DNA from 2 places in the Ureibacillus thermophilus genome. Region 1 is predicted to be linked to the other one. Evidence: riboswitches for the same ligand, from Rfam matches in the RefSeq annotation. Region 1 holds a riboswitch; the other holds the start of a gene.
The links. A riboswitch is a leader RNA that binds a small molecule or an ion and turns the genes downstream of it on or off. The one in region 1 is predicted to bind preQ1.

Region 1 (10,809 bases):
GTTTATTTCCATGGGCCACACTTATTACTAATCTTGCAGGCAGTTTTTTATTGGCATGGCTTTCGACTTCATTATTTAAAAGAATCTCTATATCTCCAAGCGTTGCGATCGCCATTAGCACCGGTTTTGTTGGTTCATTCACAACCTTTTCCACACTTAGTGTCGAAACGATTCAACTTTTTGAGAATCAACATATTTTAGTAGGCGTAGTTTATATTTTGGCAAGCCTAGTGGGCGGATTGTTCATGAGCCGCTTGGGATTTAAGGGGGGGAAATAAAATGTGGATCAATTTTTTGTTCGTAGGAATCGGAGGCTTTGCAGGAGCCGTTTCCCGTTTTGCCATGAGTAAAGCATTCAATAAGAAAGTGTCTTTTCCCTTTGGAACGTTGACCGTAAATCTGCTAGGATCGTTCTTATTGGGGATGATCGTCGGGGCAAAAGTAAATGAAATGATTGCTTTACTTTTTGGGACAGGTTTTTTAGGGGCATTTACCACTTTCTCCACGATGAAATTAGAACTCACTCAGCTTTATTTAAAGAATAAAAAGAATTTCCTTTTGTACATAATTATTACCTACATAGGTGGAATAACTCTTACATTTTTTGGGTATTTAATAGGAATGATTTGTTAAGAAAAGGAGATTTATGATGAGAAACAATCGAATATATAAGATGAAATTTTCTGGAGTGTATCCTCTATATGTTCAGAAAGCGGAGAAAAAAGGACGCACTAAAGAGGAAGTGGATGAAATTATTCGTTGGCTAACGGGATATAGCCAAGAAGAGTTGGAGGCGCAACTAGAAAAAGAAGCGGATTTTGAAACGTTTTTTGCAGAAGCTCCCCAATTAAATCCGAACCGTTCTCTTATTAAAGGCGTTATTTGCGGAGTGCGGGTGGAGGAAATTGAAGAACCATTGATGCGGGAAATTCGCTATTTAGATAAACTGATTGACGAACTTGCAAAAGGAAAAGCCATGGAGAAAATTTTACGGAGCTAAACGGGTTTACTTCACCAATCATTTCAGCACTGAATATCCTATTCCGAAAGGAGGATATTCATGGGCTATTATGTTCCTGTGGATTCGGGTGTAAAATTATATGTGGAAGATATTAATCCATTTGGAAAGAAAACCATTGTCTTCTTGCACGGTTGGCCATTAAATCACAAACAGTTTGAATATCAGTTCAACGTGTTGCCGGCCCTCGGATACCGCTGCATTGGCATTGACTGGAGAGGGTACGGAAAGTCGGATAAACCTTTTGAAGGCTACGATTTTAACAGGTTGGCTGATGATGTGTTGGCCGTTGTGAAAGCACTGCAGCTTCAACATTTTGCATTAGTTGGCCATTCAACAGGAGGAGCTATTGCTATCCGCTATATGTCCCGCCACAATGGCTATGGAGTATCGAAACTTATCCTTGTTGCCAGCGCGGCTCCGGTCAGTTTTACGCAGGAAACGGGGCAAAGCTTCCTTGAACTAGCATACAATGACCGGGCAAAAATGATGCAAAAAGTCATTGATGGATTTTTCTTCCAATATATTACGAAAGAATTTTCCGATTGGTTTATGAACATGGGCATGGAAGCGGCCAGCTGGTCCACGATTGCTATTATTAATACATTAAGGGATGAAAAATTATATGCTGATTTATCGAAAATTCATGTTCCTACTTTAATCATCCACGGAATTCATGATAAGGTCATTCCCTTTGCCCAAACGCATGAACTAAGTGAACGCATTCCAAACTCCATCATTGTGCCATTTCAATATAGTGGACACGGAACCTTCTGGGAAGAGCGGAATAAATTCAATGAAGTATTGTGGCAATTCATTTAAAGCGAATTGGAACAAGTTTCTAATTTGCTTTTTTTATTTCAATATGGATAAAAATAAATCTTAATCAAACTTCTTCCAGCATCTAGCGTCACTCTAATTTAAAACTATATTTGTGGAGGGATAGCCACTGGAACTTGCCGCAGTAAAACCCGAAGTAAAGAAAAAAGTTCTAACTGTTTTTCTTTTTTGGTTCCTCCTTTTTGACGGGATTTTTGGCTACGGTATATATTGGCTCTTTTTTTGACTGGAGCCGGTTGAAGGACGAATTAATTGCCCAACCGATTTCTCCGGAAGGAACTTATGCGGTCAAAGCTTATTTATCTATGGGTGGGGCAACGGTGTAATAAGTCCTTGATTTTAACAGTTCTTCATGACAAAATATAAAAATAATAGGGGGTGAAATCATATGAGCAATGGAAAAACAGAGGAAATGTTAACACAGCTTATTCAAATTGTTGGCGCCATTCAATCAGAAATCCAAGGAATGAAAGCAGAAATCAAAGGAATGAAAGCAGAAATCCAAGGAATGAAAGCAGAAATCCAAGGAATGAAAGCAGAAATCCAAGGAATGAAAGCAGAAATTCAAGGAATCAAAGCAGAAATCAAAGAAATCAAAACAGAAATTCGCGAAATAAAAGAAAGACAAGACGAATATGAAATGAAAAACGAAGAGCGCTATGACGAATTAATGCGTGCCATCAATACCATCAAAGCCGACCAAGACTATATTTGGCAGAAAGCTGTTCGTAATGAAAGAGAAATAGACAAGCTCAAAAAACATTCATAATTCTTACATCCATGCTTCAGGTGCACACCCGTGAACCTGCTTATTTTTTATCTCCAACCTCCTCTTTTTCCTAAATCACCCCAAAAAACAAGTTGACTCATTTTCCAAACTTCTATACTATTAAATTGGCCCGACTAGCACGGGAGAGGTTCATAGCTTAACCCTCTATAAAAAACTATGAAACAACCAATTTCATGAGTTTTATAGAATTTATGGGTGTCCTCTCTTGTAAATGTTGGGAAACATTTTGCAAGGAGGTTTTTTTTTTATGTCTAGTCGCAAATTGGAAGATGGTCTCAAAGATTTAACCTTATTAGGAAATCAGAAAACGAATTATCCAACAAAGTATGCGCCGGAAGTGTTGGAAGCGGTGAATAATCTGCATTCTGATCGGGACTATTTTGTGAAGTTTAATTGTCCTGAGTTTACAAGCCTTTGTCCGCTTACTGGCCAGCCGGACTTTGCCACGATTTATATTTCCTATATTCCAGACAAAAAATTAGTCGAAAGCAAATCTCTCAAGTTATATTTATTCAGTTTCCGTAACCATGGGGATTTTCATGAAGACTGCGTAAATATCATAACGAATGATTTAATCAAATTGCTGGATCCAAGATATATTGAAGTATGGGGCAAATTCACGCCGCGCGGAGGCATCTCCATCGACCCATACTGCAACTACGGCAGACCTGGAACGAAATATGAAGAAATGGCAAATTATCGTTTAATGAATCATGATTTATATCCAGAAAAAGTGGATAATCGATAAATTGAATAACAGAGGTTCTTAGCTACCCTCTATAAAAAACTAAGAAGAAAACAGCATTTCCTTCTTAGGATGCTGTTTTTTTCTTTATAAAGGAGTGTCTTTAATGATATTAAAAGAAGAGAAAGCAATCGTCGTATTCAGCGGTGGACAAGACAGCACGACATGTTTGTTTTGGGCAAAAGAACAGTTTAAAGAAGTGGAAGCTGTGACGTTTGATTATGGTCAAAGACATCGATTGGAAATTGAATGTGCGAAGGAAATCGCAAAGGAAGTAGGAGTGAAGCATCACATTCTTGATATGTCCCTTTTAAATCAGCTAGCTCCAAACGCACTAACACGGGATGATATCGAAGTTGAGGAAGGGAAAGATGGCGAGCTTCCTTCTACCTTTGTGCCGGGGCGCAATTTGCTATTCCTTTCCTTTGCAGGGGTGTTAGCAAGCCAAGTAGGAGCAAAGCATATCGTAACAGGCGTATGTGAAACGGATTTTAGTGGCTATCCTGATTGCCGTGATGTTTTTATCAAATCGTTGAATGTAACAATGAATTTAGCGATGGATGATACGTTTGTCATTCATACGCCGCTCATGTGGTTAACGAAAGCACAAACATGGGAACTGGCAGACCAATTAGGTGTGCTTGATTTTGTACGAAACAATACATTGACTTGCTATAACGGAATCATTGCAGATGGCTGTGGAGAATGTCCAGCATGTAAGTTGAGAAAAAGAGGTCTTGATGAGTATTTACGTTCTAGAAAGGGTGCTTCACATGTTAGATTTTAGAATTGTTGATAAGCTTCAAAAACTAGATGAAGATATTCAAAGAGACCAATTGAGATATCACTCGAAGCGTGTGCTCGTCAGCAAGGAATTTACATTTGATGCCGCCCATCATTTGCATGCATATGAAGGGAAATGCAAAAACCTCCATGGGCATACGTACAAAGTAGTGCTTGGAGTAAGCGGATATCCGGATGATCGAGGGTTAGTTATTGATTTTGCTGACCTTAAAGACATTTGGAAAGAAAAAATTGAAATCTATTTGGACCACCGCTATTTAAATGAAACGTTGCCGCCAATGAATACAACAGCTGAGAATATGGTCGTTTGGATTTATGAAAAATTGGCGGAAGCGTTGCAGGAGAAAGGTTTTGACGGGGCGCGGGTAGAATTTATTCGACTCTATGAGACTCCTACAAGTTATGCAGAAGCTAGACGGGAGTGGATGGAAAGTGAGTAAAATTCCCGTTATGGAGATTTTTGGCCCTACCATTCAGGGAGAAGGGATGGTCATCGGGCAAAAGACGATGTTTGTTCGCACGGCAGGCTGTGACTACTCTTGTGAATGGTGCGACTCAGCCTTTACATGGGATGGCAGCGGTAAAGAGTTGATTCGGCAAATGACCGCAGAAGAAATTTGGACGGAATTGAAACGGCTTGGCGGAGACGGATTCTCTTTTGTAACGATCTCAGGCGGCAACCCGGCATTAATTCGGAATTTAGAAGGATTAGTGCGGATTTTAAAGGAGAATGGAATCCAAATTGGCGTCGAAACTCAAGGCTCTAGATGGCAAGATTGGCTGTACGATGTAAATCAAGTGACGATTTCCCCAAAACCGCCAAGTTCTGGGATGAAAACAGATTTTACTGTGCTTACTGAAATCATAGATAAGCTAAATGCCCGAAACGGCAACCAGCACATTTCATTGAAAGTCGTTGTATTTGATGAGGAAGATTATGAATATGCAAAAAAAGTACATTTAAGATATCCGACTATTCCATTTTTCTTACAGGTTGGCAATGATGACACAACTACAAAAGATCAAACGAAACTCGTTAGCCACTTACTGAAAAAATATGAAAGGCTCATTAACAAAGTAATGGCAGATGAGGAATTACAAAACGTGAAAGTACTGCCGCAACTCCATACCCTTGTGTGGGGGAATAAAAGAGGCGTGTAGGGGCCAGAAAGGACTTCTATAAAATTTGCGAAGATCCTGATAATCGCCGAATAGAGGAACATAATCGCCAAAGGAAAAAAACGTTTCTGCAGAACCCGATAATCGCCAACCAGGCAAGAATAATCGCCAAATCAACGAACATATTCGCCAACCAAAGAGGCAAACCGTCTTCTGACCGCCAAATTCTTCGAAATTTAAAAAGGAGCATGTCCAAAAGAGACTGCTCCTTCCTTTTATTTTTTAGTTCGTAAAATCGATCACCATTCGACCAGTGAACTTTCCTTGCTCCATTTCTTCCATAATATCATTGATTTCTTCAAGTTTTCGGAGGGTTACTCTAGGTACTACTTTTCCTTCAGCTGCAAATTGGAACGCTTCTTTCAAATCTTGGCGGGTACCGACGAGGGAACCGACCACTTGAATGCCGTCCAGCACAAGGCGAGGAATATCAAGATCCATTTTATCAACAGGCAAACCAACTGCAACAACCCGGGCGCCTGCTTTTACGACATCTACAGCCTGGTTGAATGGTGCTTTCGCCACAGCTGTCACAACGCAAGCGTCCAATCCTTTTCCATCTGTGATTTCAAGGACTTTTTCTTTCGGATTTTCTTTTAACGAATTCACCGTGACATCTGCTCCCATTTCTTTTGCAAAGGCCAATTTATCGTCATTAATATCGAATGCGACTACTCTTGCGCCAAATACATTTTTTGCATATTGGACAGCCAGGCTTCCTAAACCGCCAATGCCAAATACGCCAATCCATTGCCCAGGCCGGATATCCGACACTTTTACCGCTTTATATGTTGTCACTCCGGCGCATGTAATGGAAGTGGCAGCTGCCGGATCCAAGTTGTCAGGCACTTTTACCACATAATTGGCAACCACGATCGCCTGTTCCGCCATGGCTCCGTCAACCGTATAGCCGGCATTTTTTACATTTCGACACAACGTTTCTCTTCCCGTTGTGCAATACTCGCAATGGCCACAGCTTTCGTATAACCAAGGAATGGCTACCCGGTCGCCGACTTTTAAGGAAGTGACCCCTTCAGCCACTTCAACGACTTTTCCAACGCCTTCATGGCCAAGAACAACACCTGTGACATCCCCAAAATCCCCGTTTTTCACATGCAAATCTGTGTGGCAAACTCCGCAATATTCCATCTGCACCAAAGCTTCACCATGTTTAAGCGGACGTAATTGTTTGTCCACCACACTCACCGTTTTTTCTTTTGATACAACTGCAGCTTTCAATAATAATCCCCCTTTGTTTGAATTTCGTACATGGAAGCGTATCCATATACTTAAAAATAAAGATACTAGCAGAGAGTATGTTCAGCAATATAGGAAATACTACTATTTAATGTAAATAGATTTCCATTTTTCGACATAAAAAAAATAGGGAGATAAGCGCGGATTATATCTCTTTGTGAATAGTAAAATATGATTATCAAAATAAGTTTTATGGAGGACGAAAATACTACTGTTGAGTTACAAATCATCGTCTTTTGAAAAATTCATCTCTTTTCTGCAAACAATAAAAGCAATGTGGCCAATGGTCCCAATAAAAGCGAAATCAAGAACCAGTTCAATCCGGAGCGGTTTTTTCCTTGGGCAAGCCCTGCATTGATCAACGCCAAAGTGCCCCAACCAACAACATATTCATTTTCCATGATATCCTCCTCATTGATTTCTTTATATATATTATAAACCTAGAATCTAATCATGGTTATATTATATAGGAAAAAACCATATTTATAGGAAAATATTCAGTTTGAAAAATACTTAGCTAATCCATTTTTAAGGCATAATGAAATGAAAAAGCGTAAAAGGAGAATCTCGATGATCCAAATTGGAAAAATCACAATCTATGTTGAAGATCAGGAACAGGCAAAAGATTTTTGGATTAACAAAGTAGGGTTTGTATTGAAATTCGAACAGCCGATGGGGCCTGGGATGGCGTGGATTGAGGTGGGGCCTGAAAATGATTTTGCGACATTGGTGCTATACTCAAAAGCATTGATGAAGAAACAAAAACCGGAAAATGTCGCTCATCCAACCCTCCTTTTCAGCACACCGAACATTGAAGAAGCGTATGAGCGGTTGAAAAATAATGGCGTAAAGGTGGATGAACTACAAAAATTCCCTTATGGTTCGATGTTCACTTTCTATGACCAAGATGGAAATCAGTATTTGTTGAGAGAAGATAAATAATAATGTCAGCTAATCGTGCTATCTGGAGAGAAGGACTTTCCGGGTAGTCTTTTTATTTGATCCACGGCGGTAAAACGGTGTATGTCACAAGACAGCCGCTTTTAGATTCATCGGCCTCATCGCTATAATAATGAAGAAATTGTAATTAATAAAAGAGGCACTCTTGTCCGATAAACTTTGTTTGATTTATTATAAAGACAGCATCAGTTCTATCGATGAAAAGGCTAAAAGAAGAAGGAGACTTGACATGAAGCACATTTACACTGGTAAAACGAAAAATGTTTACGAATTGGAAGATGGCAACTATTTATTGGAATTCAAAGATGACGTAACAGGCGTTGACGGGGTATTTGACCCAGGTGCCAACACGGTGGGATTGACAATTGAAGGTGCCGGACTTGCAGGATTGAAATTGACGAAATATTTTTTCGAATTGCTTAATGAAAAAGGCATCCCAACGCATTTTATTGAAGCGGATATCGATAAAAAGACGATGAAAGTGAAACCGGCGGAAACATTCGGCAAAGGGTTGGAAGTGATTTGCCGCTTCCGTGCAGTGGGAAGTTTCTTACGTCGATATGGTTTATATGCACAAGAAGGGCAACCTCTTGATGCCTTTGTGGAAGTGACAATCAAAGACGATGAACGGGAAGACCCGCCAATCAGCGAAGATGCGTTGGACATGCTTGGCATTTTATCCAAAGCGGAATACAAAGTGTTAAAAGAACTTACACAAAAAATCGCCGGCATTGTAAAAGAAGAATTGGCGAAAAAAGGCATCGAACTTTACGATATTAAATTCGAATTCGGCCGTGATAAAGAAACGAATGAAATCATGTTGATCGACGAAATTTCCGGCGGCAACATGCGCGCCTACAAAAATGGCGAATATATCGAGCCGTTGGAATTGGAAAAATTGATTTTGGAAGGATAAGAAATAGGGAATGGAAGGAAAGAGTGAGTGGAGAAGATCATGGAGTGTTGCCATTCGCTCTTTTTTTGCATTTAAACCGGGAGAGAAAATGCAGCTTGATTTGAAATAATTCCCTTGGCAGCTGCAGGGGGTTTTTCTTTGGACGTGCGACAGTTGAAGTTCTTGTAACAATGGTTTATTTTGATAAATGAACGTTTATAAATTGAGAGTTTAGGAGTGCAAAAAATGAAAAAGAAAGTGGTTTTGATCAGTACGGGCGGCACGATTGCTAGCGGCGTGAATCCGGAAACGGGGCTCCTCACATCCGGCATGATGACGGGGGAAGATTTGGCCAAACAATGCGAATTGCCAACTTATATTGAATTAAATGTAGAAACCCTTTTTCATTTGCCAAGCAATGAAATGACCTTTGATCATTTAATTCAGTTAAAAGAAAAAATTGAGAAGGTGTTTGAGAATCAAGAAGTGGCAGGAGTGGTCGTGACCCACGGAACGGATACGCTGGAGGAAACGACGTATTTTCTGGATTTGACGATTGGAGACGAGCGGCCGGTTGTGGTCACAGGCGCCCAACGAAGCCCGGCCACGATCGGAACGGATGCCTTTTCCAACTTGCGCCAAGCCATCATTTTGGCTGCAAGTGATGAAGCGAGAAACTTGGGCGCGGTTGTGTTGTTCAACGAAAAGATTTTGCCTGCCCGCTATGTGAAGAAAAATCACGCCTCCAACGTGGACGGCTTCAACGCGCCGGGGTTCGGCCATTTGGGGTATGTGGATGAGGAAGAAGTCATCCTTTACGGGAAAGCGGTGAAAAGGGAAACTTATGAGCTGAAGTCCGAATTGCCTTATGTGGAAATCATCAAATGTTCATTGGGCTCCGATGGCCGCTTGATTAAGTATGCGGTGGAGACGGGAGCAAAAGGCATTGTCCTTGAAGCGTTCGGCCGAGGCCAAGTCCACCCGGCCGTTGCAGAACAAGTGCAATATGCCATTGAAAAAGGCGTCATCGTGGTGGTGACAACAAGCACGGCGGAAGGAAACGTCAAAGTGGTGTACGACACCCCAGGCACTGCCTACGACTTGCAAAAGAAAGGCGCCATCCTCGGCCGCGACTACGACAGCAAAAAAGCCCGCATGAAGCTGGCGGTGATGTTGGCTGCAGGGGTGGGGGATGTGAGGGGAAAATTTAGATAACAAAGAAGAGGATGTCTTGAAAGTCAAGAACTTTCAGGACACCTTTATTTTTAGAAACAATTATCTATTATCTTTCTTTTCCCCAGAAATGGTTGAAACAGGTTTTCTTCATCCTTTTTGCAAAGCGGATTCCTCAAAATGACTGTTCAAATATCGCTTGCTGTTTTTGGTAAACCCAGGAGCTCGATAAATAGAAGAATAGTATACTTCATCGTTTTGGCATCCAATTAGACGGCTGCATCGTAAACTGTGGCAAAGGGAAAATGGATTTTATCCACATACATTGAGTGTCCTAGTCAAAGGTTGAGATACATTTGTTGAGGGATTTAATCAAACTATTTCTAAAAATCAAAAATGATCTAACATAAATATTAAAAGAGAAGGTATTAGAGTTATAAGTAACATATTTAACACAAACTTTATGTTTTGACATAAAATACACGAATATCATTTTTATCCAAATTTTCCCTCGTAGCGAAGAGATACTTTATATGAAAATGTCTGGTTTCAAATTTATTGCTTCCTCAAAATTCAGTCAGTAATTATTTAATGAGTATAGTCTTTTTACTTATTATAATTTGTAAATTATGTAAAAAAAGTAATTATTAGAAAATATAATTAGGAAATATCACTAGTGCTGCATTAATTTAATTTTAAAATGAAAAAGACTCACAATCTTCACTTATTTTATTTTGTGAAAAGAAAAAGTCCTTTATAATGGATAAGTCAGGTGGTAACCCGTCCAAATCCACTAAAAAGGACCAAACTCATGGACAAGATTACACGAAAAACTTCATTTGGACAATGGTTTTCGCCAATAAATCTTCAATTATTTGAAGAACTGATGAAAACGATGAAATTAGATTACTATACGAAAAAATTAACGACAGAGCCATTTCTAAAATTACTGCTTTTTGCGCAATTGGAAGAAATCGAAAGTCTCCATGCGCTAAGCGATTGCCTTTTTGATGACCAACTTCAAAAAGGGGTCGACCTTCATTCTATTAGTATTTCACAGTTGTCACGGCGATTAAATGGAAGAACGGAAATTCTTCTTTAATCTGTGGTGCCACGAAGCGATGGGCTAATGGGATAGTTTAGTTGAA
Region 2 (10,809 bases), 1.0 Mb from region 1:
GTCGTCATGTCCGTTAGCTCCTTTTTGAAGTTTTTACAGCTTGGATAAAGGATTGAATCAGTTCGCAGCTCTTTTTGCCGTGTTGCTCAACGCCGCTTGATACATCCACTGCAAAAGGTTGAACCGTTGCAATGGCTTGATTGACATTTGCCGCGTTGAGTCCTCCTGCCAGAATCACTTTCTCCCTTGGGATGGAAAGTTGATCTAAAAGGGACCAGTCAAATGTATTTCCGCTCCCACCGGCGTAGTCTGTTCCAGGTGCATCGAATAAATAGTAATCTACGTTAAACTTGCTAGCTTTCTCCACATCATCCTTATCCCGGATGGAAAAGGCTTTAATAGAAGGGTAGCCTAATTGGTTAATAAAGTTCGGATCTTCATTGCCATGGTATTGCACATAATCAAGTGGTACGCTTTCAAAAGCTTCTCTTACTTCCTCTATGGTCGGATTAACAAAGACGCCGACTTTCTTCACATGGTTTGGCACCAGTTTTGCCAGTTCCCTGGCTTTCTCGATGGAAATTTGCCTCTTGCTCGGCGCAAACACGAAGCCTACAAAATCCGATCCAGCATTGACGGCGCAATGCACATGCACGTTTTCTTTTAACCCGCAAATTTTCACTTTTGTCATCGCTCTACATCCTCTAGGGCAGGAAGTTTGATTTGGAATGATTTTAACGTGTCCTCTGGGTTGCCGCTTCTCATAAGAGACTCTCCAACTAGAATTCCTCGGGCTCCTGCATTTGCCACTCGTTCTGCATCTGCTTTTTGAAAAATGCCGCTTTCGCTAATGAAAGCAATGTCCGGATAGCGTTTAATCATTTCTGCAAGCTTTTCGGTTTGGGCTAAATCCACATGAAAGGTTTTTAAATCTCGGTTGTTTACGCCAAGAAGTTTCGGGCGGAGGCGAAGGGCGCGCTCCAATTCTTCTTCGTTGTGCACCTCCACAAGCACTTCCAGCCCTAAACTTTCAGCGTATTCATACAATTCAGCAAGCGTTACGTCCTCTAATGCCGCCACAATGAGAAGAATGACGGATGCACCTGACCGCAGTGCGTAATCAACTTGTACTTTATCAATAATAAAATCTTTATTTAAGATTGGCAGATTTACATTTTTTGCAATGTTCGCCAAATCTTCAAATGAGCCTTTGAAAAATTTTTCTTCCGTCAGTACGGAAATGCAAGCGGATCCTGCTTTTTCATAGCGTTTTGCTTGCTCCACCGGATCTGCATTGGCATTAATAATGCCTTTGGAAGGAGAGGCCCGTTTCATTTCTGCAATGATTTGCAAGGTGTCCGATTTTCTGAGCAAATCATATAACGAAGGGCGTTTCACGATGGGAACGTTCCAATCCGGCTTTGTTTCTTGCAATTTCGGTAAAATGTTTTTTTTATGTTCAATAATCGTATCTAAAATTGTCATTAGCGGGATTGCTCCTTTATGATGTTTTGGCTGAATTCAATGACTGCTTCAAGCTTCTCGTAAGCTCGGCCGGATTCAATCGCATCGCGCGCTATAAAAACGCCATCTTTCAAAGATTCAACGGCACCGTATGCAAAGAACCCGAGCGCTGCATTTAATACCACTGCATCGTAATAAGGCGAGCGATTTCCTTTCAACAAGTCTTTTAAAATATTCGCATTTTCTTCTGGCGTACCACCGCGAAGATGGCAAATTGTAGCGGGCTGCAATCCTAATTCTTCAATGTTGATGGAAAGAGGTTTAATTTCTCCATTTTCCAAAATCACCGCATAGTTTTTTTGGTCAAGAGAAGCTTCATCCATTCCATTGGAACCAGATACAACAATCGCCCGTTTTCTTCCTAAAATGCGCAGCACTTTTGCATATTCTTCAACAAAATCAGGACGGCTAATGCCGACAAGTTGACATTCTAAATCGACCGGATTTGTCAGAGGACCTACTAAGTTAAAAATGGTTGGTTTTCCAATGGCTCGACGAACTTCGCCAATGCGTTTCAGTTTCGGGTGAACATTAGGAGCGTATAGAAAAGCGATGCCTTCCTGTTCTAGCAACTGAGCAGATTCTTCGGCAGTGAAATCATTGTGTATGCCCAATGCTTCCAACACATCCGTGCTGCCGGAAGAACTAGAAATTTTTCGGTTACCATGTTTTGCGACTTTCACACCGTTGCTTGCCAACACAAAGGCGGAAGTGGTGCTGATGTTGAATGTATGAAGTCCATCGCCTCCAGTGCCGCAATTGTCAATATAAGACCCTTTTGGAACGGGGATTTTGATGGCATTGGATTTCATTACGATGGAAAGGGCAGCAACTTCTTCCGCGGTTTCGCCTTTTTCGCGAAGAGCCAATAAAAATTCCGCGATGTCTTCTTTTGGCGTTTTCTCTGCAAAAATGAGTTCAACGGCTTGGATCATCTCATCGTAAGACAAATCTTCTTTTTGTTGAACACGTTTTGTAAAAGCTTGAATGTTCATTCTATCATCCTCCAAATTTAATAAATTTGAAGCTTAGATAGAATAGCCGCAATAAAAAAACCTCTGCAAATGGGCGCAAAATCCCATTTGCAGAGGACGACGAACAGGCCGCGTTGCCACCTCTGTTGAAGTAGTTGCTACTTCCACCTCAGTGTGCTTAAAAAAGCACTTCCCTGTAACGCGGGAAAGACGTCAACCACTTGCGCAGTTGCTCTCGTAAGGCCCATTCACGAAAGGTATGCGCTAGTTCCCACCAACCACTAGCTCTCTTAGGCATACGCATTTCGCTACTTTTCCTTACTCATCAATTTCAGCTCGGCTATTCTCAACTAAACTCAGGCTCAACTCAACAATCGGTGCGGTGCTGCGCTTCCACAGCCTTTCTCCGCCACGAACAATTTAGTTGAAAATTATTTTATTCAGAATTTGCATGAATGTCAATAATTTTCGCTCAATTCAAAAAGAAAGATGCGAAAAGAGGCTGGGACATAAACAAAGAATTAAAGGGGTAGTTGAAAGGGTTTTGATAAATATTTGATATAACTAAAAATTGATTGAAGTGACGGGGCGACTCCTGCGGGAACAGCCCGTGTCTCGAGACACCGCAGGAGCGAAGCAATGAGCTCCGAGGAGGCTCGAGCCGGGCCCGCGGAAAGCGTCCCCGGAACGGAAATCAATTTTAATAACATATCAAAAAAACATCATTTTCTCCTTGGAGAAAATGATGTTTTTTTAGATTTGTCCCAACCTCTTTTTTAGATTTGTCCCAGCCTCTTCTATCATGAATCGATTAAATTTTTAAAGTTTAATCGTTTATCAAGCAATTTCATAATCGGAATGCCAATAAGCAGCACGACAGCTTCTCCGATGGCCGTCGAAAGCCATGAAAGCCAGAAAGGAAGATCAAGCGCCAACTTTAATTCCAAGGCGATAATCCACATCATGAAAGTAAAGACAAAAGAGTTCATCAACATACGATAAACAATGTTTTTTACAAATTTGCTAATGATGATAAGAGTCGTTAAACAGATGAGGGAGTGGGCTACGCCGAACACTAAATCGAACCAGCCAAGAGGAGAGAATAAGTTTGAAATAAACACTCCCAGCACAACCCCTAACATATAGCGGGGATTGAAGGCGATTAAATGGTTAAAAATTTCCGCAATGCGAAATTGAATATCACCGAAGCTCAAAAAAGAGAGCGTATAAGTTACGGCGATATATAGTGCAGCAATAATTGCAGATACTGCTAAGAATTTTGTTTTCATCATGATACACTCCTTAGTTTTTTATCGTGGGATTTTGCGAACCACGGTGTGTGAACACACAAAAAAATATTATATTACATTTATCGAAAAATCACAAATTGGATTTTTGAGCAATTGAACCTATATATAGGTGTTTTTTATTACTGAAAAAGTTCACGATTTTTTCACAAATTATTCATTATTTTTATATAATATATTTTCTAGAAAATTCACGCAATTTATTGGTTGAAAGCACTAAATTGCTATTTTTGAAAGAATAAAAAGAACATTTTTAATTTCAGAAGATTCCTAATGTTATTGACTGTTCTTTTATGAAAATGTAATATAACGTTAAACTTCGCTTTATCAATTTAAAGCGACAAAATTTATATTAAAAATAGTCAGAAAATTTGAAGAATAACAGGGGGGAAATTTATGAAGAGCAGTATGAAAAAGCTATCATTTTTATTGCTCGGTTTATTGCTGCTTTTAGCTGCTTGCGGCGGTAATGACAATACATCTGAAAAAGATGAAAGCAAAGGTACTGATACGAAAACAGAAGAAACAAAAACTTACAAAATTGGTGTAACGCAAATTGTTGAACACCCATCTTTAAACGCAGCATACCAAGGATTCCAAGATGCGTTGAAAGATGCGGGATTAAATGTTGAATATGATTATCAGCTTGCCCAAAACGACAATAGTTTAAATACGCAAATTGCCCAAAACTTAGCAAGTGCAGGAGTTGATTTAATCTTTGCGAACTCCACTCCATCTGCACAAGCGGCAAAAAATGTAACATCTGATATTCCAATCGTTTTCACATCTGTAACAGATCCTGTTGCAGCACAATTAATCGATTCTATTGAATCTCCTGGAGGCAACGTGACAGGTACAATCGACCTGCATCCAGATGCTATTAAAACAACAGTAGAATTCATGAAAAATGAATTAGGCATTGAAAAAGTCGGCATGATTTACAATGCTGGGGAACAAAACTCTGTTGCACAAGTGAACCAAGTAAGAGAAATTGCTGATTCATTAGGAATGAAAGTGGAAACTACAACAGTAGCCCAAAGTTCAGAAACTAAACAAGCAGCAGAATCTTTAGTAGGCAAAGTGGATGCATTCTACATTATCACAGACAACACAGTTGTATCAGCTCTTGAATCTGTAATCCAAGTAGCAGAAAGCAATAAATTGCCGCTTGTTGTGGGCGAATTTGACTCTGTAAGACGCGGCGGATTATTGGCATTTGGATTTGAATACTATGACATCGGTTACCAAGCTGGTCAAATGGCTGTGAAAATTTTGAAGGGTGAAGCAACACCAGCAGACATTCCAGCAGAATATCCAAATACTTTAAAACTTGTTATGAACAAAGATGTTGTAGAAAAACTTGGCATTGAAGTAAAAGATGAATGGAATGCAGAGCTTGTAGAAACAGAAAATTAATAATGAATTTCGATATGTTAGGAGAGATGATTCAATATGTTTGCAGCAATGTTCGGTTCAGTTGAGCAAGGAATCATCTACGCGATTATGGCACTCGGAGTGTATCTAACATTCCGAGTGTTAGATTTTCCGGACTTGACGGTAGATGGTAGTTTTGTAACGGGGGCAGCCACGGTAGCAACGATGATTGTGCTAGGTTACCACCCCATTTTGGCAACACTCGCTGCAATCGTAGCGGGATTTATTGCAGGGTGTATTACCGGTTTATTACATACCAAAGGAAACATTAATCCGCTCCTTGCCGGTATCATTATGATGATTGGCCTCTATTCCATAAATCTAAGAATCATGGGCTTCTCAAGTGAAAATGCAACAAGCCTTCCGAACGTTCCCCTCCTAAATAGTGAAACCATCTTCACTCAATTTTCAAAGATTTGGGAACCATTAGGGATTGATTCAGCATTAAATAATATTTTGTCCAGTTTAGGTGTAAAACATTTACCTCAAACTTGGGGAACTCTTTTTATCATGATTATCCTAACAGCCATTCTCAAATTGGTTGTCGATTGGTTCTTAAAAACAGAAATTGGGCTTGCCATTCGGGCAACAGGGGATAATAAACGGATGATTCGAAGCTTTTCAGCAAATACGGACCATTTAATCATCTTAGGAGTAGGAATTTCCAATGCGCTTGTGGCATTAGCTGGCGCGTTAATTGCCCAATATTCCAAATATTCTGATGCTACAATGGGTATTGGGATGATTACAGTTGGATTAGCTTCCGTTATTATCGGGGAAGCGATTTTTGGCACAAAATCTATAATGCGTACAACCTTTGCTGTTGTCATTGGAGCCATTCTTTATCGTATTGTTTTGGCGCTTGCATTGCGCATGCAGTTCCTCGATGCAAGCGATATGAAGCTGATTACGGCGATTATTGTAATCTTGGCGTTGATTATTCCTCAAATGATTGAAAAACAAAAAAATAAGAAGCGAAAAGCGAAACGACTCCAAGCCAAAATTTAGCAGCTACGACAGAGAAAGTGGGGCGAACACTTTGCTTAAACTAGAAGGTATAACAAAAATCTTTAATGAAGGCACTCCGGATGAAAAAATTGCATTGAATCAAATTAATCTCCATTTAAAGCCAGGAGATTTCGTGACGGTCATCGGAAGTAACGGCGCCGGAAAGTCAACGATGATGAACATGATTTCTGGGGTGTTAACACCGGACGTAGGAAAAGTATGGATTGATGGAAAAGATGTTACGAGTTTGTCTGAGTATAAACGTTCTCAGTATATTGGGCGCGTCTTTCAAGATCCGATGGCAGGGACAGCACCATCTATGACGATTGAAGAAAATCTCGCCATTGCATATGCCCGAAATGCGAATCGTACTTTACGTTTAGGGGTGAATCGGGAGCGGCGGGATTTCTTCCGCACAGCCCTTGAAAAATTGCATTTGAATTTGGAAAACCGTTTAAATGCAAAAGTCGGGTTATTATCCGGTGGGGAAAGACAAGCGCTATCCTTATTAATGGCCACTTTTACGAAGCCGTCTATTTTGCTTTTGGATGAGCATACAGCGGCGCTTGACCCTTCCCGTGCGGAATTGATTACAAAATTAACAAAGGAATTGGTGGAAGAAGACAATTTGACAACATTGATGGTAACCCACAATATGCAGCAGGCTATAGATTTGGGAAACCGTTTGATTATGATGGATAAAGGGCAAATTATTTTGGAAGTGAATGAAGATCAAAAACCAAACTTAACTATCCCTGACTTAATGGCGGAATTCGAACGCATTCGCGGCGAAAAAATGACCACTGACCGAACATTGTTGGGGTAAAGTTGATAAAGATAGAAAACCAGCTCTTGGGAACGAGGGCTGTTTTTTTTTATTTTTTGAAAGATTGGGGGAAATGTAGATTTTCAAGGTTTTGGGAAGCCGAAAATTTATGTTTGGAACATTGATCGAGGGTAAATTCTGTTTTTCAAATTTTGCCAATTCATCGCTTGCTAAATAAAATAGGGGCAAGGGGGGATGGGATGATTATTTTGGAGCGGAAAAAACCTGTAAAGCTTTTTCTGTTGGAAGCATTGCTAAGAAGATGGCAAGAAAGCGAGAGGGATTATGGATATTTTCGGGAACTTTATTTGCAAATGAAGAAAGGATATGAGGGGGAATTGAAGCTTGACCGCGAGTGGAAAGAGTTGATCATACCAACGGAATATTATTTGTTTCATCATTTTGAAACAGAAAATACATATGGGCATTCCCATCAAATTGATACGCTATTTATTTGTCCGAATTTTTTATGGCTATTGGAAATAAAAAATTTTTCTGGCCGCATCGATTTTCAAATGGAGAGGAATCAATTAATACGGACGCGATTTGACGGTACGACCGAAAGTTTGCGAAACCCCATCGATCAAGCGGAAAGACATATCCGATTTTTAAAGGGTAAACTGGAAAAGTTGAACATGCATTTACCGCTTGTTTATTCGATTGTTATTGCGGATGCAACCATCATTGGCCCTGTTTCGAATGCGATTTCCGTGTTCCATTTAGGGGAATTGCAGAGCAAATTGAATGCACTTTATCGCCAATACCCCAAAAAGCTTTCCTCACAGCAAATGGAACAGTTAAAAGATGAATTGGTGAAAATACAAAATCCAACAAAGTGGAGTCCGCAAATTGATGTGAGAAAAATTAAAAAAGGCGCCCTTTGTAAGCAGTGTGAATATCAAACGGTGATGTATTATAAAAAAGGCCGCTTTATTTGCCCGAAATGCAATTTTAAAGATAAAGAGACTTTCATTGAGGCTTTACATGATTACGCTCTATTGATTAAACCGTGGATTACAAATGCTGAATTTAGCCGTTTTTTTAATATTCATCCCAAAACGGCTTACGAATTGATAAAAAAACTGCCTCTTCAACAAAAGGGAGAAAAGCGGGGAAGAATTTATATCATCCCTGAAAATATACTGGATTGGAAAAGGAGATTAAGATAATTCTGTGGATATTGTCATAAAAATTAGGGTTATGTTCACAAAAACAGGGGATATTGTCACAAAATCTGGAGATAAAAAATCAAAACAAAAAGAGGTTGGGACAAATCTAAAAAAACATCATTTTCTCCAAGGAGAAAATGATGTTTTTTTGATATGTTATTAAAATTGATTTCCGTTCCGGGGACGCTTTCCGCGGGTCCGTCACGCCAATCAATGTTTCGTTAGTTCAATTTTTTATCAAAACTCTTTCAGCTACCCCTATCATTTTTTTGTTTATGTCCCAGCCTCTTCTCTATCATTAAATCAACAATCCAAATAATGTGCTGTCTTTATTCACTTCTTTAAAATCGAATCCATTCACGCGCATGCGGTCGATTAAGCCTTCATAATCTTCAGGTTTGCTGATTTCGATTCCGACTAATGCAGGCCCTTCTTCTTTATTGTTTTTCTTCGTATATTCAAAACGAGTGATATCATCATTTGGGCCAAGCACCACTGTTAAGAACTGACGCAATGCTCCTGCCCGTTGTGGGAAGTTGACGATAAAGTAATGCAATAAGCCTTCGTATAGCAAGGATTTTTCTTTGATTTCCTGCATGCGGCTGATATCATTATTGCCTCCTGTGATAATGGCAACCGCCGTTTTTCCTTTCAACTGGTCTGCGTAGAAATCAAGAGCAGATACTGGCAGTGCACCGGATGGTTCTGCAATGATGGCATGTTTGTTATATAAATCAAGAATTGTTGTACTAACTTTACCTTCAGGGACTGTAATAATATCATCTAAATATTTGCGGCAAATTTCATATGTGATTTGTCCAACGCATTGAACGGCTGTACCGTCGCAGAATTTATCAATTTTTTCTAAAGCGACTGGCCCTCCATTTTCAAAGGCTGCTTTCATGCTTGGTGCGCCTTCTGGTTCAACGCCAATTACTTTTGTAGTAGGCGAGATATTTTTAATATAGGCAGCAACCCCGCTCATGAGTCCTCCGCCGCCAATGCCTCCAAATACAAAATCAAGAGGTTCATCTATATCATTTAAAATTTCGACGCCGACCGTTCCTTGTCCAGCGATAATATCATAATCGTCAAAAGGATGAATGAAAATCATATCATGTTCTAAGCAATAATCCATGGCTGCATTGGCAGAATCATCAAATGTATCGCCAGCCAACACAATTTCCACATAATCGCGGCCGAACATGCGCACTTGATCAATTTTTTGTTTCGGTGTAGTCAGTGGCATAAAAATAGTCCCTCTAATTTTCAAATGGGAGCAGGAATAAGCCACACCTTGGGCATGATTGCCGGCAGAAGCGCATACAACGCCTCGTACACGTGCTTCGTTTTCAATTTTTTTAATTTTATAATAGGCGCCGCGCAATTTAAAAGAACGCACTGATTGCAAATCTTCGCGTTTAAAATAAATATTTGCACCATACTTTTCTGACAAATATTCATTTTTTTGCAATGGTGTATGAAGGACGACATCTTTTAACTGATGTTGTGCTTTTAAGACGTTCTCGACTGTAAAACTTTTATCCGCAACTTCCATTTAATTTTAACCTCCATAAGTATCAGCATTTATATATTTTATCATAAAATTCGTGATTTTACGAAATTTTAAATATATAAATAATATACAGAATAGTCTAAAGACCGCTTTTGAAAAAATCAAGGACGAATCCATAAAAGACGAAAAATTTTAATTAAAAACGTTTTCAATATAATGCGTAAAAAAACCACCATTTTCCCCAAAGAAAAATGGTGGTTTCGAGTTAAAAGATAAAATGGGCAATGAGGGCCACAATCGGAATGGAAATGATCGTGCGGATTAAAAAGATCATGAACAAATCCCATAATTTTAATGGAAGTTTTGTACCTAAGATCAGCCCGCCGACTTCGGACATGTAAATCAATTGAGTGACGGAAACGGTTGCGATGAAGAAGCGTGTTAATTCCGACTCGATTCCGGCACCCAAAATAGAAGGCAGCAGCATATCCGCAAAACCGATGATCATCGTTTGGGCTGCATCTTCTGCATAAGGGATTTGGAACAACTGCAATATTGGTTCAAAAGGCATTCCCAATACTTTAAAGAAGCTTGTGTATTCCGCAAGAATCAAAGCGATTGTACCGAACGACATAATGACAGGCGTAATGGCAATCCACATTTCCAACACATTTCGAAAGCCGGAGCCGGCCACTTTCAATAGGTTTTGGTTGCTTTCGGCTTTTTCCAACGCATTTTTCAAACCGAAAGTAAATACGTTGAACCCTTCTGGAACATCCTCACGATGACCTTCCGGAGAAGAGCCGTCAAAGTATGTATCCGGCTTATTTCTCAAAGGATAGATTCTCGGCATGATTACCGCCAAAATCAGCCCAACCAAAATGACTGTCCCGTAAAACTGTAAGAAATATTGGCCAAGATTCACTGTTTCAACAATCACAAAACAGAAGGTGATGGAAACCACAGAGAAAGTTGTTGCAATGGTTGCCGCTTCCCGTGCGGTATAGTTGCTTTCCTCATATTGTCTGCTTGTAAGAAGTACCCCGATTGTACCATCGCCGACCCATGAAGCCAAACAGTCGATGGCGGCACGTCCGGGAATTTTGAAAAT

Region 2: another riboswitch for preQ1. It lies ahead of DKZ56_RS04405 (QueT transporter family protein); the one in region 1 lies ahead of queF (preQ(1) synthase).

What each region holds. Positions count from the first base shown of each region.
Region 1 is NZ_CP036528.1:2,865,200-2,876,008, reverse strand. It holds gene crcB (fluoride efflux transporter CrcB) at 1-278, shown strand, start outside; gene DKZ56_RS14515 (fluoride efflux transporter FluC) at 280-633, shown strand; gene DKZ56_RS14510 (DUF2200 domain-containing protein) at 650-1,000, shown strand; gene DKZ56_RS14505 (alpha/beta fold hydrolase) at 1,061-1,840, shown strand; gene DKZ56_RS14500 (DUF5412 family protein) at 2,053-2,184, shown strand; gene DKZ56_RS14495 (hypothetical protein) at 2,247-2,627, shown strand; PreQ1 riboswitch class I at 2,767-2,812, shown strand; gene queF (preQ(1) synthase) at 2,896-3,396, shown strand; PreQ1 riboswitch class I at 3,402-3,445, shown strand; gene queC (7-cyano-7-deazaguanine synthase QueC) at 3,500-4,180, shown strand; gene queD (6-carboxytetrahydropterin synthase QueD) at 4,167-4,637, shown strand; gene queE (7-carboxy-7-deazaguanine synthase QueE) at 4,630-5,358, shown strand; gene adhP (alcohol dehydrogenase AdhP) at 5,599-6,615, opposite strand; gene DKZ56_RS14465 (hypothetical protein) at 6,879-7,034, opposite strand; gene DKZ56_RS14460 (VOC family protein) at 7,204-7,575, shown strand; gene DKZ56_RS14455 (phosphoribosylaminoimidazolesuccinocarboxamide synthase) at 7,823-8,509, shown strand; gene DKZ56_RS14450 (asparaginase) at 8,735-9,703, shown strand; partial or broken gene DKZ56_RS14445 (DUF4372 domain-containing protein) at 10,473-10,742, shown strand.
Region 2 is NZ_CP036528.1:890,445-901,253, forward strand. It holds gene trpB (tryptophan synthase subunit beta) at 1-8, opposite strand, end outside; gene DKZ56_RS04390 (phosphoribosylanthranilate isomerase) at 14-631, opposite strand; gene trpC (indole-3-glycerol phosphate synthase TrpC) at 628-1,425, opposite strand; gene trpD (anthranilate phosphoribosyltransferase) at 1,425-2,459, opposite strand; T-box leader at 2,549-2,773, opposite strand; gene DKZ56_RS04405 (QueT transporter family protein) at 3,239-3,727, opposite strand; PreQ1 riboswitch class I at 3,735-3,778, opposite strand; gene DKZ56_RS04410 (ABC transporter substrate-binding protein) at 4,142-5,161, shown strand; gene DKZ56_RS04415 (ABC transporter permease) at 5,198-6,187, shown strand; gene DKZ56_RS04420 (ABC transporter ATP-binding protein) at 6,219-7,013, shown strand; gene DKZ56_RS04425 (NERD domain-containing protein) at 7,214-8,182, shown strand; gene ilvA (threonine ammonia-lyase IlvA) at 8,481-9,740, opposite strand; gene DKZ56_RS04435 (YjiH family protein) at 9,964-10,809, opposite strand, start outside.